DNA from 4 places in the Microbacterium sp. TS-1 genome. Region 1 is predicted to be linked to each of the others. Evidence: predicted binding sites of a transcription regulator. Region 1 holds the regulator's gene; each other region holds the start of a gene.
The links. Region 1 encodes HrcA, which represses chaperone genes, less so after heat shock. Its sites were predicted from a motif close to TTNGCACTCGNNNNNNNCGAGTGCNAA; they were not measured.
Positions count from the first base shown of each region.

Region 1 (3,671 bases):
GACCTTCTCATGTCGTGGGCCGCGCTCCGCGGGGCGGGTCTGCGCGTGGCCGACGTGCGGCCCGCCTCGGGACCGATGTACACCGGCGTTGCATTCGACGATCAGGGCAACGCCGTCGCTCCCAGCAGCATGGAGCACGAGCAGCGCTTCGCCGCGGACGGCACCCCGTACGTCGGAGCCGGAACCACGCTCCAGGTCCACGGCCGGGTCGCGGGCCAGAGCGCGGATGCCGAACTGCGCGTGATCTTCGTCGACGAAGAGCCGCGCCGGGTGGCGTTCGCCCTCGGAACCGTCGGCGGTTCCGTCGTCAGCGGCGAGGAGTCGTTCCTCCTGGAGTGGCGCGACAACGACGAGGTCTGGTTCGTCGTGCGAGCGTTCGACCGCCCGACCGCCTTGGCCTACCGCATGCTGAAGGGGCTCGTCCGCCGTCGGCGCCGGCTGCTTTTCCAGGGATATCTCCGCGCGATCTCGCCGCTGTACGCGACGCCCGGCGCCTGATGGGGGCGGCACTGCCGATCGGTGATCCGGTGCCGGCTGGCGGCACCCTGCCGGACGACCTCGTCATCGACCCCGACGTGCCCTTCGGGGTCTACCTGCACGTCCCCTTCTGCCGGGTCCGGTGCGGATACTGCGACTTCAACACCTACACGGCCACCGAGCTGCGGGGCGCGCGGCAGGACGCGTACGCCGACGAGGTGCTGCGCGAGATCGCGCTGTCGGCGTCCGTGATCGACGAGCGCGGCCCCCGCCGTCCGGCGCAGACGGTGTTCTTCGGCGGCGGCACCCCCACGCTGCTTCCCGCCGGCGACCTCGCGCGGATGCTGCGGGGAGTACGTGACACCTTCGGCATCGCCGCCGGGGCGGAGGTCACCGTCGAGGCCAACCCGGACACGATGAGCGCGCGGGTCGCCGACGAGTTGGCCGCGGCCGGTGTGACGCGCCTGTCGATCGGCATGCAGTCCGCCGTACCGCACGTGCTGGCCGCGCTCGATCGCACGCATGACCCCGCGAACGTGTCCACCGCTGTCGCCGCCGCGCGGGGAGCCGGACTCGACGTCTCGGTCGACCTGATCTACGGTGCGCCGGGGGAGAGCCTCGACGACTGGCGGCGCTCGGTCGACACCGCGGTAGCGCTCGAGCCCGACCATGTGTCCGCCTACGCGCTGATCATCGAGGAGGGCACCCGTCTCGAGCGGCAGATCCGCCGCGGCGAGGTGGCCGCGCCCGACGACGACCTGCAGGCCGACATGTACGAACTGGCCGATGACCGACTCGCCGTCGCCGGCTTCTCCTGGTACGAGGTCTCGAACTGGGCCCGGTCGGCCGACCAGCGCTCGCGCCACAATCTCGCCTACTGGCGGGGAACCGACTGGTGGGGATACGGACCGGGCGCCCACAGCCACCTCGCGGGCCTGCGATGGTGGAACGTCAAGCACCCGGCCGCATACGCCCAGCGTCTTGCAGCAGGCGATTCACCCGCGGCCGGACGCGAGCGCCCCGATGCCGATGCCCGTCGTCTGGAGTCCGTGCTCCTGCGTTCGCGGATCGTCGACGGACTCGCGATCGACGATCTGGACGCCGACGCACGCCCGTCCGTGGCCTCCCTCATCGCCGACGGTCTCATCGAAGGCGCCGCAGCCGTACGCGGTCGCGTCGTCCTCACCCGGCGCGGACGCCTCATGGCCGATGCGGTCGTGCGCGCGCTCACGGAGTGATCGCGAGGAGACGCCCTGCGTCGCCCACGCGGTAGAATTGGCACTCGCAGACATCGAGTGCCAAACAGGAGGTGACGGACATGGTCTCAGAGCGCGGACTGCAGGTGCTGCGGGCGATCGTGCAGGACTATGTCGACACCCGCGAGCCCGTGGGAAGCAAGTCGATCGTCGAACGCCACGCCTTCGGCGTCTCGGCCGCGACGATCCGCAACGACATGGCGCTCCTCGAGGACGAGGAGCTCATCGCAGCGCCCCACACGTCATCCGGACGCGTCCCGACCGACAAGGGATACCGCGTCTTCGTCGATCACCTGGCGGGGCTGCGTCCTCTGAGCGCGGCCCAGCGCGCGGCGATCACGACCTTCCTCGACGGCCCGACCGACCTCGACGACCTTCTCGTCCGCACGGTGCGCGCTCTCACTCAGCTGACCGGCCAGGTCGCGATGGTGCAGTATCCGTCGTTCGCCCGCGCCCAGGTGTCGCACCTCGAGCTGGTCGACCTCGGCGGCGGACGTCTCGTCGTCATCGTCGTGACCGATACCGGCCGCGTCTCGCAGCGCGTGGGAGTCGTGCGGACCGTGCTCGATGAAGGGCAGTTCGCCGTGGCCAAGGCGACGCTGCGCGCGGCCGTCACCGGCGCGGCCGTTCGCGATGCGGTCACCGCCGTCTCGGCGCTCGCGGAGGGTGACTCGGTCGGCGATCCGATCGGCGACGCGGTGCGGGAGATCGCTCGGATCCTCGTCGAAGAGCTCGAGACGTTCCGCCAGGACCGGCTCGTGATGGCTGGAACGGCCACCCTCGCCCGCCGCGAGGCCGACTTCCGCGGAAGCATCTACCCGCTCCTCGAGGCCATCGAGGAGCAGGTGACTCTGCTCCGGCTCATGGGCGAGATGGTCGCCGACGACCGTGGCGTCGCAGCCCGTATCGGCCGCGAGAACGAGCCGTACGGGCTGTCCGAGGCGTCGGTCGTCACGAGCGACTACGACGTCCCGGGCTCGCGCGCCCGGGTCGGGCTCATGGGCCCCACCCGTATGGACTACCCGACGAACCTCGCGACGGTCCGCGCCGTCGCGCATTACCTCAGCCGGCTCCTCGACGAAGACGAGAAGTCCCGCTGACCCCCACCCACCCACGCCCCTCCGGGCGGAAAGGCGATCCGTGGCTGACCACTACGAGGTCCTGGGCGTCGCGCGCGACGCGTCGCCCGACGAGATCAAGAAGGCGTACCGACGCCTGGCACGAGAACTGCACCCCGACGTGAACCCGGGCGAGGATGCGTCCGAGCGGTTCAAGCTCGTCACACACGCTTACGACGTCCTCAGCGACCCCGAACAGCGTCAGCGCTACGACATGGGCGGCGACTCCGCCGGGGGCTTCGGCGGAGCCGCGGGCTTCGGCGGATTCAGCGACATCTTCGAGACCTTCTTCGGCGGCGGCGCCGGAGGCGGTGGTCGTGCCGGGCGCCCGCGCTCCCGACGCGAACGCGGGCAGGACGCCCTCGTCCGGGTCACGCTCGAGCTGGGCGACGTCGTGTTCGGCGTGCATCGCGACATCGAGGTCGACACCGCGGTGCTCTGCGACACGTGCCAGGGCTCGTGCTGTCAGCCCGGAACGCAGGCGGTGACCTGCGACGTCTGCCACGGCGCGGGCAACGTGCAGCGCACCGTGCGCAGCCTCCTGGGCAACGTCGTGACGTCGCAGCCCTGCAACGTCTGCCAGGGCTACGGCACGACGATCCCGTACCCGTGCACGACCTGCCAGGGGCAGGGACGCGTCCGGGCTCGCCGGACCGTCTCGCTCGACATCCCCGCCGGCGTCGAGACGGGACTGCGCCTGCAGCTTCCCGGATCCGGCGAGGTCGGCCCGGCCGGCGGCCCCAACGGCGACCTCTACCTCGAGGTCACGGTCGCTCCGCACGACGTGTTCAGCCGCGAGGGCGACGACCTGCTCGCCACG
Region 1 is NZ_BASQ01000001.1:319,039-322,709, reverse strand. It holds gene MTS1_RS01420 (DUF1990 family protein) at 1-498, shown strand, start outside; gene hemW (radical SAM family heme chaperone HemW) at 498-1,715, shown strand; gene hrcA (heat-inducible transcriptional repressor HrcA) at 1,796-2,833, shown strand; gene dnaJ (molecular chaperone DnaJ) at 2,874-3,671, shown strand, end outside.

Region 2 (3,671 bases), 2.4 Mb from region 1:
CGCGCTGTCACTGTTCGTCGGGTGGGCGTTCCCGCTCGGCATCGCCGCCGTCGTGATGGCCGTGCTCGCCCTCCGCCACCCGTGGGAGAGTCGCACCGTGGCCGTCTGGGCGCTGGGCCTCGCGGCGCTGTCGATCCTGTACAGCGCGGGCTGGCTCGTGTGGGCGGCGGCTCAGGCGGGGCTGCTGGGCTGACTCGCGCCACCGGGCTCGTCCTCGACGCGATCCGCGAGGACGGCGACGCGGCGATCACCGATGCGCGTGAGGAACAGCGTCGCCGACGCGCTCCCCGACAGGCGCAGCTTCTTGCGGAACTGCGCCGGATCGATGTCGACGCCGCGCTTCTTGATCTCCAGGATGCCGATGTCGGCGCGTCGGAGGGCGGCCTCGATGTCACGCGGTTTGAGCGGCAGCACGTCACGAACGCGGAACGTCGTGGCGAACGGGCTGGTGCGTCCGGCGTCGGATGTCATGTACGCCGTCCCACCGGCGAGCATGCCGGCCTCGAGCGCGCGGGCCACGTCGCCGATCAGGCGCGCACGGATGACGGCGCCGTCGGGCTCGTGCAGGTAGGCGCCGAGGTCGCGGGGGTCGGCGTCGGCGGTGTCGGCGGGCGCGGTGAGCTCGGCGGCACGGTCGCCGCGCAGAACGAGGGCCGAACGGCGCACGCCCGCGCGGGCGAGGGAGCCCGACCACACCACCAGCTCGATGGTCGAGCCGTCCGCGCTGATCCACTGCGCCTCGCCTTCCGGCGGGAGGTCGTCGCGGTCGAACGCGGGCCCGAGCTTGATCCCTGTCGGCATCCGTCGCGCGAGGTCGAAGGCCCAGTCGAGCGACGGCGTGTAGTCGGATGCCGCGACGCGCCGCGTCTCGCTGTGGCCCGAGGTGCGGCGGGCGGGATCGAGCCAGACCGCATCGATACCGTCGAGATCGGTCTCCTCGGCGCGGCCGTGGCGCACCCGGGCGGACGAGCCGAACGGGGCGAGGTTGTAGGCGGCCAGGGCGGCGGTGATCTCGTCGGCGTCGACGGCCAGGACCTCGAGCCCGATGCCCGCGAAGCCGAGTGCGTCGCCGCCGATCCCGCAGCCGAGGTCGGCGACCCGCGCGATGCCGGCGTCGCGGAACCGGCCGGCGTGGCGTGCGGCGACCGCGAGACGCGTGGCCTGCTCGAGACCCGCGCGGGTGAACAGCATCCGGTCGGCGAACGGACCGAACTTCGCCCGCGCGCGCTCGCGCAGCCGGGCTTGACCGACGACCGCCGACACGAGGTCGGGGGAGAGGCCTTCGCGCCGCAGCCGTGACACGGCCGATGCGGCATCCGCGGTCGAGGAGATCCGGAGGGTGTCGACCAGACGGAGTCCCTCGGGGGTCAGCAACGCGGAGAGCTCGGCGTGATCCACCACGACAGCCTACGCGCGGGGTCGGATCGATGCCGCGGCAGGTTGGCACTCGCGTTGCGTGAGTGCCAACGTCCCCCTAGACTCGGAGTTGGCACTCTCAGGGTGAGATTGCCAACAAGTCTTGTCGAAGAAAGAGGTAGACCGTGTCGGTTTCCATCAAGCCGCTCGAGGACCGCATCGTCATCAAGCAGGTCGAGGCCGAGCAGACCACTGCGAGTGGTCTGGTCATCCCCGACACCGCCAAGGAGAAGCCCCAGGAGGGCGAGGTCGTGGCGGTGGGCCCCGGCCGCATCGATGACAACGGCAACCGTGTTCCGCTCGACGTCGCCGTCGGCGACCGCGTGATCTACAGCAAGTACGGCGGAACCGAGGTCAAGTTCGGCGCTGACGAGTTCCTCGTGCTCTCGGCGCGCGACGTCCTCGCCGTCGTCGTCCGCTGACGCAGAGCTCTTCCACGAAGGCCCGGGTGCACCGCATCCGGGCCTTCGTCATGGCAGGCGCGCGGCGGCGGATGGCAGTCCGCGACCGGCGCAGCATGTCATGACCGTCCTATGCTTGGCTCGTGACACCCCTCGATCCCGCCCGTGAACGCTCTCTCGGCGGGATCTACGCGTTCTCGGCGTACGTGCTGTGGGGCTTCATGCCCCTGTACTTCCTCACGCTCGCCCCGATGGGCCCGTTCGAGGTCGTGTCGTGGCGCATCCTGTTCTCGCTTGTCTTCTGCGCGATCCTTCTCACGGTGCTCCGCGCCTGGGGCAAGCTGATCGCGATCCTGCGCACGCCGCGCCTCGTGCTGTGGACCATCGTGGCCGGCCTGCTCATTTACGTGAACTGGCAGGTCTTCCTCATCAGCACCCTCACGGGGCACGTGATCGAGGGGAGTCTCGGGTACTTCATCAACCCGATCGTCACGGTGCTCCTCGGCGTCCTCGTCCTGAAGGAGCGGCTGCGGGTGGCGCAGTGGGTCGCCATCGGCATCGCCGCCGTCGCCGTCGGCGTGATCGTCGTCGGCTACGGAGCCTTCCCGTGGATCGCGCTGACGCTCGCCGCGAGTTTCGGAACCTACGGCCTCGTGAAGAAGCAGATCGGGCCGTCGGTCGACGCCGTCAGCGGCCTGACGCTCGAGTCGCTCTGGCTGGCGCCGGTCGCGATCGTTCAGGCGATCATCGTCGCGCTCACCGGCGGGCTGGTGTTCGGCTCGGTGAGCCCCGGACACACCGCGCTGGTCACCCTCGCGGGTGTCGTCACCGCCGTGCCCCTGCTCTTCTTCGCCGCCGGCGCCCGGCGCAGCAGCCTCACGGTGATCGGCCTGCTCCAGTTCGTCGCGCCGATCCTGCAGTTCATCACGGGAGCCTGGATCCTCGGCGAGCCGATGCCGCTCGAGCGATGGATCGGCTTCGGGCTCGTCTGGCTCGCCCTCGTCGTGCTGAGCGTCGACTCTCTCCGGGCCGCACGTCGCCCGAAGCGCATAGACGAGGCATCCGACGTCGCTCCCGTCGTCTGAGGCTCCCGCTTCGCATTCCGGCTCGTCGGCTCGGCGCGATGACGGTCGTGACAACGGTCCCAACCGCGGAATGACAGGCCGTACGCGAGGCCGCAGATAACGATTAGGTCGCGTAACAGACCGTTAACACATCGCAACATCGCCGACGCGGACGCGCCACTAGGTTTGACCCAACCTCGCGGGGCTTCGGTGCCGCGTTCCCACTCATCAAGGAGCACAATGGGCGTTCTCACCCGTTCCCGCACCGCGAAGGTCCTCGGCGGTATCGCCGTGATCGGCGCGAGTGCCCTCGTCCTCGCAGGCTGTGCCGGAGACAGCGAACCCGCTGCGTCGGGCGACGCCGGCGGGAACACCTCGGCCGATTTCCCCATCGACTGCGAAGCGGCCGAGCCCGCGTCGTACACGCCGGAGTACACCTCGACCTCGACGGGTCCCGGCACCGACCTCACCTACACGATCGGCACGGCGCTGCCCGTGACCGGTAACCTCGCGTTCCTCGGCCCGCCGGAGATCTCGGCGACCGAGTTCGCCGCCTCCGAGATCAACGCCGCGGGCAAGGGCATCACGATCGACCTCAAGCAGGGCGACTCGGGTGACACCGACAACAAGGCGTACGAGACGGAGATCCCCCGACTGCTGGGCGAAGGTGCCACGGCGATCATCGGAGCGGCATCCTCGGGCACGTCGCTGCAGTTCATCGACCAGGTGATCGCGGCCAACGCCATCCAGTTCTCGCCGGCCAACACCTCTGCCGCGTTCACCGGGTACA
Region 2 is NZ_BASQ01000001.1:2,678,884-2,682,554, forward strand. It holds gene MTS1_RS12505 (hypothetical protein) at 1-193, shown strand, start outside; gene MTS1_RS12510 (class I SAM-dependent methyltransferase) at 172-1,398, opposite strand; gene groES (co-chaperone GroES) at 1,542-1,838, shown strand; gene rarD (EamA family transporter RarD) at 1,961-2,902, shown strand; gene MTS1_RS12525 (ABC transporter substrate-binding protein) at 3,122-3,671, shown strand, end outside.
Region 2: a site for HrcA is predicted at 1,441-1,467, ahead of groES (co-chaperone GroES). Genes of this name have one in related genera too.

Region 3 (3,671 bases), 940 kb from region 1:
TCTCACGCCGCTGACATCGCCCGCACTCGGGCGCTGGCCGATCTGGGCCACGCCGCCCTGCACAACGCGCGCCGCGACGGCGCGCGCGGCTTGGCGTCGGATATGGAGCTGCGGTCGGTGGCAGCCGAAGCGGCCGGGATGGCCCGGCTGACCGACCGCCGGCTGCAGGGTGAGATCGACCACGCGATGACGGTCATCGACGACTACCCCACTGTGTTCGACGCGTGGGTGCAGCGGCGGATCGAACGCGGACACGTGGATCTGGTGGTGCGCGTCGGCGCGGGGGTGCCGGCTGCGATGCGGGATTCGTTCGCGGAGGCCGCGATCGGGGTGTGTGAGCGGGATGTGCCCTCCCGCGTGCGGGGTGCGCTGGAGACCCTGGCGGCCCGGTTGCATACGCAGACGTTCACAGAGCGGCACACGACCGCGGTCGCGGAACGGTGCGTGCGCGTGTTCCACGGAACCGACGGAATGTCGAACCTCGTCGCCACCCTTCCGACCGTCATCGCCGCCGGGATACTCGACCGGCTCACGCAGATGGGACAGTCGGTGAAGGACGCCCGGGTCGCCGGCACTGGCGATGCCGGGGCGGGCGGGGCGGATGCCGCTGGCCGGGGCGCCGGCGCGGATGCCGGGGAGAGTTCGGCGGCGGATGCCGCAGAAGCGGGCGAGCCCGCCGATACCCGGACGATGGACCAGCTGCGCGCGGACATCCTGGGCGACCTCGTTCTCGGCGGCGCGCCCGTGGTCGACCCGACCTACGGGACCGACCGGGCCGGTGGGCTGGGGGCGATCCGGGCACGCGTGCAAGTCGCCGTCGCCGCGGAGACGCTGATGGGCAAGGACGAGAACCCCGCCGAAGCCGTCGGGGCCGGGCTCGTCGATGCCGACACCGTCCGACGACTCGCCGGGCAGGTCAGCGAATGGGACCGGCTCTTCATCGACCCGGTCATCCGCACACCGGTCGAGATCGACACCTATCGGCCCACCGCATCGATGAAGAAACTCCTGATGGTGCGGGACCAGCACTGCCGGTTCCCCGGATGCCGGCGCGCCGCGATCCGGTGCGAGATCGACCACACGATCGATTACGCCCTCGGCGGCCACACCCACATCTTCAACCTCGCCCACCTCTGCCAAAGACACCACTCGATGAAGCAGTTCACCAAGTGGGAGGTCAGACAGATCGGAGGCGGGGTTCTCGAATGGACCTCGCCCCTCGGCAGGACCTACCGCGAAGACGTCCCCATGCCGGCCGTCTGCTTCACCATCGACACCGCGAGCCCGCCACGGGATGCCGGAAGCGGCGGGCCACGACGGACGAACCTCCACCGTTCTGAGTTCGGGGCGTGTGCCCGCGCACGTTCCGAGGCCGGGCACGACGGACTCGCGCGCCGTTGGTCACCGGTGACGCATCGGCTCAGCCGCGACGCATCGGCTCAGCCGCGACGCATCGGCGCATCCGCGCATCCGCGCATCCGCGACGCATTCGGCACCGCCCCGCACGCGAAGGGCGGCCGCCGCCCCCGAGGGAGCTGCGGCCGCCCGTCGTGCGAACGCGGATCTGCGCGATCAGTTCTCGATCGGCACCACCGGCGCGGCTGCGTCGGTCGTGACCTCGACCTTGCGCGGCTTGGCCTTCTCGCTGACCGGGATGGTCACGGTCAGGACGCCGTTGTTGTAGGTCGCGGCGATGCCTTCCGTGTCGACGCCCTGGCCGAGGTTCAGCTGGCGCAGGAAGCTCGCGGCTTCACGCTCGCGCGTGATCCACTTCACTCCGTCGCCGCTGGTGAGCGTGCGCTCGGCGCGGATCGTCAGCAGCTGGCCGTCCACGTCGATGTCGACCGAGCCCGGGTCGATGCCCGGCAGGTCGGCGGTCATCACGTAGTGGTCGCCGTCACGGTAGAGGTCCATCGGCATGCGACGGGGGCCGCGGCGCGTGTCGAAGAGGCTCGAGGCGATGCGGTCGAGGTCGCGGAACGGGTCGTAAGTAGCCATCGATCTTTCCCTTCTCTGATGCTTCATGTTGAGATCTGAAAGTTGAGCCCTGTCGGCTCAACTGCATTCAGATTAGCACTCTCCCCCATCGAGTGCCAAGGGTTCTCGCACGGCGAACAGCGCCCCGGAGACGGGGCGCGGAAGGGCCTCTCAGCACTCGACGACGTTGACGGCGAGCCCTCCCTCGCTCGTCTCCTTGTACTTGTGCGACATGTCGATCCCCGTCTGCCGCATCGTCTCGACGACGGCATCCAGCGAGACGTAGTGCTGCCCGTCGCCCCGCAGCGCGAGGCGCGCAGCGGTGACCGCCGTCGACGCGGCGATCGCGTTGCGTTCGATGCACGGGATCTGCACGAGACCGCCGACCGGGTCGCACGTGAGCCCGAGGTGGTGCTCCATCGCGATCTCCGCCGCGTTCTCGATCTGCGCGTTGCTGCCACCCATGACCGCCGTCAGGCCCCCGGCCGCCATCGCGCACGCGGACCCGACCTCGGCCTGACACCCGCCCTCCGCACCCGAGATCGAGGCGTTGGCCTTGAAGAGCGAGCCGAGCGCCGTCGCGGTCAACAGGAACCGCCGAATCCCGCGCCGACGGTCGAGATCCTCCGAGGCCAGGCGCGACTCCGCCGCGAACCGCCACCAGTACATCGCCACCGCAGGAACAATCCCCGCGGCCCCGTTGGTGGGCGCGGTGACGACGCGTCCGCCCGACGCGTTCTCCTCGTTGACGGCGAGCGCGAACGCACCCAGCCACTCCCCCGGGAGCTCCCGTCCACCCGCGGCTTCGGCCGCCTCGAGCTGCGCGCGCATCGCACCCGCGCGCCGCCGCACGCGCAGCATCCCGGGCAACGTGCCCTCGGCACGCAAGCCCGCATCGACGCACCCCGACATCGCATCCCAGATCGCGTCGAGCCCCGCGGCGACCTCAGCCTCGGGCCGAAGCGCCTCCTCGTTGCGGCGCGCGAGCCCGGCGATGCTCACCCCGTCGCGCTCGCACAGCTCGAGCAGCTCGGCCGCCGTGCTGAACCGGTACGGCCACGCGACATCGCTGCTCGGTCCGCCTCCCGCTCCCCGCGGAGCGGCGTCTGCCCCCGCCCGGCGGATGAAGCCACCCCCGACCGAGAGATACGTGTCCGACGCGACGAGATGGCCGGCGGCATCCCACGCGCTCAGCGTCATCGCGTTCGGATGCTCCGGCAGTCGCGTCCGCGGCTCGAAGGTCACATCGCCTCGCGAGAACGGCACCGGATGCCGGCCTGCGAGCAGCAGAGGTGAGCCGTCCGTCCAGCTCGTCCACGCCGCGCGGACCGCATCGGGATCGACCGTCTCGGGCGCGTGGCCCTGCAACCCCGCGACCACCGCGTCGGGAGTGCCGTGCCCGATGCCGGTCGCTCCGAGCGACCCGTACAGCACGCAACCGACGCGCACGACCTCGGGCAGCCTGCCGGCGGCCTCGAGCCCGACGGCGAAAGCTCGGGCGGCGCGCAACGGGCCGACCGTGTGGGAGCTCGAGGGTCCTACACCGATGGAGAACAGCTCGAACGCCGAGACGTAAGCGCTCACACCTCCAGGCTACGCCAGCATCTGCCGTACGCACCGGGCGACGTCAAGGGCCTGTCGACGGATACGCCACGCGCCTATCGTCGCGACCGATGACCACCCCATCCCACCCC
Region 3 is NZ_BASQ01000001.1:1,255,606-1,259,276, forward strand. It holds gene MTS1_RS16910 (hypothetical protein) at 1-1,107, opposite strand, end outside; gene MTS1_RS16260 (Hsp20/alpha crystallin family protein) at 1,573-1,998, opposite strand; gene MTS1_RS05970 (L-serine ammonia-lyase) at 2,149-3,561, opposite strand; gene MTS1_RS05975 (FUSC family protein) at 3,651-3,671, shown strand, end outside.
Region 3: a site for HrcA is predicted at 2,071-2,097, ahead of MTS1_RS16260 (Hsp20/alpha crystallin family protein). Genes of this name have one in related genera too.

Region 4 (3,671 bases), on a different contig from region 1:
CGAGGCTGTGGTCTCGGAGAGTTTCGCGCGCTCGGTGCAGACGAACGAGCCCCTGCGCTGCGCGGCACTCCTCCCGACGCTCTCGCGGGTGACCGGCCCGATCGCGCTGCTGGAGGTCGGGGCGAGCGCGGGGCTGTGCCTATATCCCGACCGCTACTCGTATCGATATGTCGGCGTAGACGGAGGCGAGGTGCGGCTGGATCCGGTGACCGGCGTCTCGGACGTCGAGCTCGTCAGCGCGGTTGCGGGGGAGCGGATGCCGCAGGTGCGGCATCCCGACATCGTCTGGCGTGCCGGCATCGACCTCGCCCCGCTCGACGTGCGCGACCCTCGCGACGTCGACTGGCTGGCTCGGCTGGTCTGGCCCGGCGAGAACGGACGGGCCGATCGGATCCGCGCGGCCGCGGCGGTCGCGGCATCCGACCCGCCCCTCCTGTTCGCCGGAGACGCTCTCGACCTTCTGCCGGAGGCCGCGGCTCTCGCGCCGGCGGGGGCGACGCTGGTGATCACCACTCCCGGCGTCCTCGTCCACATTCCGCGTGAGCGTCGTTCGCGGGTGATCGAGCGCGCCCGCGATCTCGGGCGATGGCTGACGATCGACGACCCGGCGACCCACGACGCGTGGTCGGGTGAGCCGAGCGACTGGCGGGGTGGCTTCGCCGTGGCGCTCGATGGCGAGATCGACGCGGCAGCCGACCCGCTCGGGCGGTGGTGGGAGTGGCGTCCCGGATCCGAGCGACCGCGGTCGTAACGTGGAGGAGTGGCACTCTCCGATCGCGACCGCTCGATCCTCGACTTCGAGGCGCGTTGGGGTGCCCACAGCGGCGCGAAAGAAGAAGCCGTGCGCGCCGAGCTCTCGTTGAGCCCGGCGCGGTACTACCAGCTCCTGGGGCGCATCATCGACTCGCCTGATGCGGTTTCGCACGACCCGATGCTGGTGCACCGGCTGCGGCGCATGCGCGCGGCTGCGGAGCGTTCGCGCGCCGAACGCGCGGCCATGTGACGCGGAGCTTGGCCAGATAGCATTCCTCCGTGCCGACAACGACATACCCGAAAGACCGTTTCGACGAGCTCCCTGCCGACACCACCCGAGTCGGCGCCCACCGGGCGGAGAACCCCCGGCTCCGTGCCGGCGTCGTTCTGGCCTGGGCCGCGGGCGCGGTTCTCGTCCTGGTCGCGGTGGGCATCGTCGGCACGATGATCGTCACCGGGCGGATCGCGCTCTTCCCGGCGGAACCGACCGCCACGGCTGTGGTCCAAGCCCCCGTGGAAGCCGATCCGGTGGTCGACACGTCCTATCCGGTGCTGATCCTCAACGCCACCTCCGAGCGCGGTTTGGCGACCGCCCTCCGCGACACCGTCGTCGGCGCGGGGTGGAACTCGGATGTCGTCGACGCGGGTGACGCCAGCACTCATGACTTCGCGACGACCACGATCTTCTACGTCAATGCGGAGGACGAGGGCGCTGCGCGAGGTCTCGCCCAGGTCATCGGGGGTGCGGACGTGGAGATGAGCGAGGCCTACGCGGGCCCCGACGCGGCCGACGGCACCCCCAGCAAGCAGCTGACCGTGGTGGTCGGCGAGGATCGGGCGGGCGGCTCTTCCGAGGGTGAATGAGGGGGCGTGTTTCACGCTCGTGAAATTCTCGATGCGGCCGTGTCAACAGTGACCGGAAGCGCCGGGTCAGGCGGAGCGCCCTGCATACGATGACGCTGTCGCACAGCATCAGGAGATTCGCATGACACAGGGCACCGTCAAGTGGTTCAACGCCGAGAAGGGCTTCGGCTTCATCACCGTGAACGAGGGGCAGGACGTCTTCGTCCACTACTCCAACATCGAGATGAGCGGCTTCCGCGTGCTCGAGGAAGGGCAGGCGGTCGAGTTCACCGTGGGGACGGGGCAGAAGGGTCCGCAAGCGGAATCGGTGCGCGTCGTCGCCTGAATCGCACCACTCGCACAGAGCGCGCCGCCATCGCGGCGCGCTCTGTCGTTTCCCGGTCCGGTCGCCGACGGGGCGGCTTGCACTCCCCATGGGCGAGTGCCAGAATGGCTTTAGCACTCACGTTCATCGAGTGCTAAAGACTGTTCTCCACCGTCCGGGAGGGACGACACACACATGGCAAAGATCATCGCTTTCGACGAGGAGGCCCGCCGTGGCCTCGAGCGCGGCCTGAACACGCTGGCCGACGCCGTCAAGGTGACGCTCGGCCCGCGCGGTCGCAACGTCGTGCTCGAAAAGAAGTGGGGCGCCCCCACCATCACGAACGATGGCGTCTCGATCGCCAAGGAGATCGAGCTCGACGACCCGTACGAGAAGATCGGTGCGGAGCTCGTCAAGGAGGTCGCCAAGAAGACCGACGACGTCGCCGGTGACGGAACGACCACCGCGACGGTCCTCGCTCAGGCGCTCGTTCGCGAAGGCCTGCGCAACGTCGCAGCCGGCGCGGACCCCATCTCGCTCAAGAAGGGCATCGAGAAGGCCGTCAAGGCCATCACCGACCAGCTCCTCGCCGACGCGAAGGAGGTCGAGTCGAAGGAGCAGATCGCTGCCACCGCTTCGATCTCGGCCGCTGACGCCTCGATCGGCGAGCTGATCGCCGAGGCGATCGACAAGGTCGGCAAGGAAGGCGTCGTCACCGTCGAGGAGTCGAACACCTTCGGCACCGAGCTCGAGCTCACCGAGGGCATGCGCTTCGACAAGGGCTACATCAACCCTTACTTCGTCACGGACCCGGAGCGCCAGGAGGCTGTCTTCGAAGACCCGTACATCCTCATCGCGAACCAGAAGATCTCGAACATCAAGGACCTTCTGCCCATCGTCGACAAGGTGATCCAGGAGGGCAAGGAACTCCTCATCATCGCGGAGGACGTCGAGGGCGAGGCTCTCGCGACGCTGGTGCTCAACAAGATCCGCGGCATCTTCAAGTCGGCTGCCGTCAAGGCCCCCGGCTTCGGCGACCGCCGCAAGGCTCAGCTGCAGGACATCGCGATCCTCACCGGCGGCCAGGTCATCACCGAAGAGGTCGGCCTCAAGCTCGAGAACGCCACCGTCGACCTGCTCGGCCGTGCGCGCAAGGTCATCATCACCAAGGACGAGACCACGATCGTCGAGGGCGCCGGTGACTCGGCTCAGCTCGAGGGTCGCGTGACCCAGATCCGCCGCGAGATCGACAACACCGACAGCGACTACGACCGCGAGAAGCTCCAGGAGCGCCTCGCGAAGCTCGCCGGTGGCGTCGCCGTCATCAAGGCCGGAGCTGCGACCGAGGTCGAGCTCAAGGAGCGCAAGCACCGCATCGAGGACGCTGTCCGCAACGCCAAGGCAGCTGTGGAAGAGGGTGTCGTCGCCGGTGGTGGTGTCGCTCTCATCCAGGCCGGCAAGAACGCGTTCAACGGTCTCGAGCTCTCGGGCGACGAGGCGACCGGCGCGAACATCGTCAAGGTCGCGATCGAGGCTCCGCTGAAGCAGATCGCTCTGAACGCCGGCCTCGAGCCGGGCGTCGTCGCCAACAAGGTCGCCGAGCTCGAGATCGGTCACGGCCTCAACGCCGCGACCGGCGAGTACGGTGACCTCTTCGAGCAGGGCATCATCGACCCCGCCAAGGTGACGCGCTCGGCGCTGCAGAACGCCGCGTCGATCGCCGGCCTGTTCCTCACGACCGAGGCGGTCG
Region 4 is NZ_BASQ01000002.1:129,631-133,301, reverse strand. It holds gene MTS1_RS13235 (DUF2332 family protein) at 1-751, shown strand, start outside; gene MTS1_RS13230 (DUF3263 domain-containing protein) at 761-1,003, shown strand; gene MTS1_RS13225 (LytR C-terminal domain-containing protein) at 1,033-1,617, shown strand; gene MTS1_RS13220 (cold-shock protein) at 1,739-1,942, shown strand; gene groL (chaperonin GroEL) at 2,117-3,671, shown strand, end outside.
Region 4: a site for HrcA is predicted at 2,053-2,079, ahead of groL (chaperonin GroEL). Genes of this name have one in related genera too.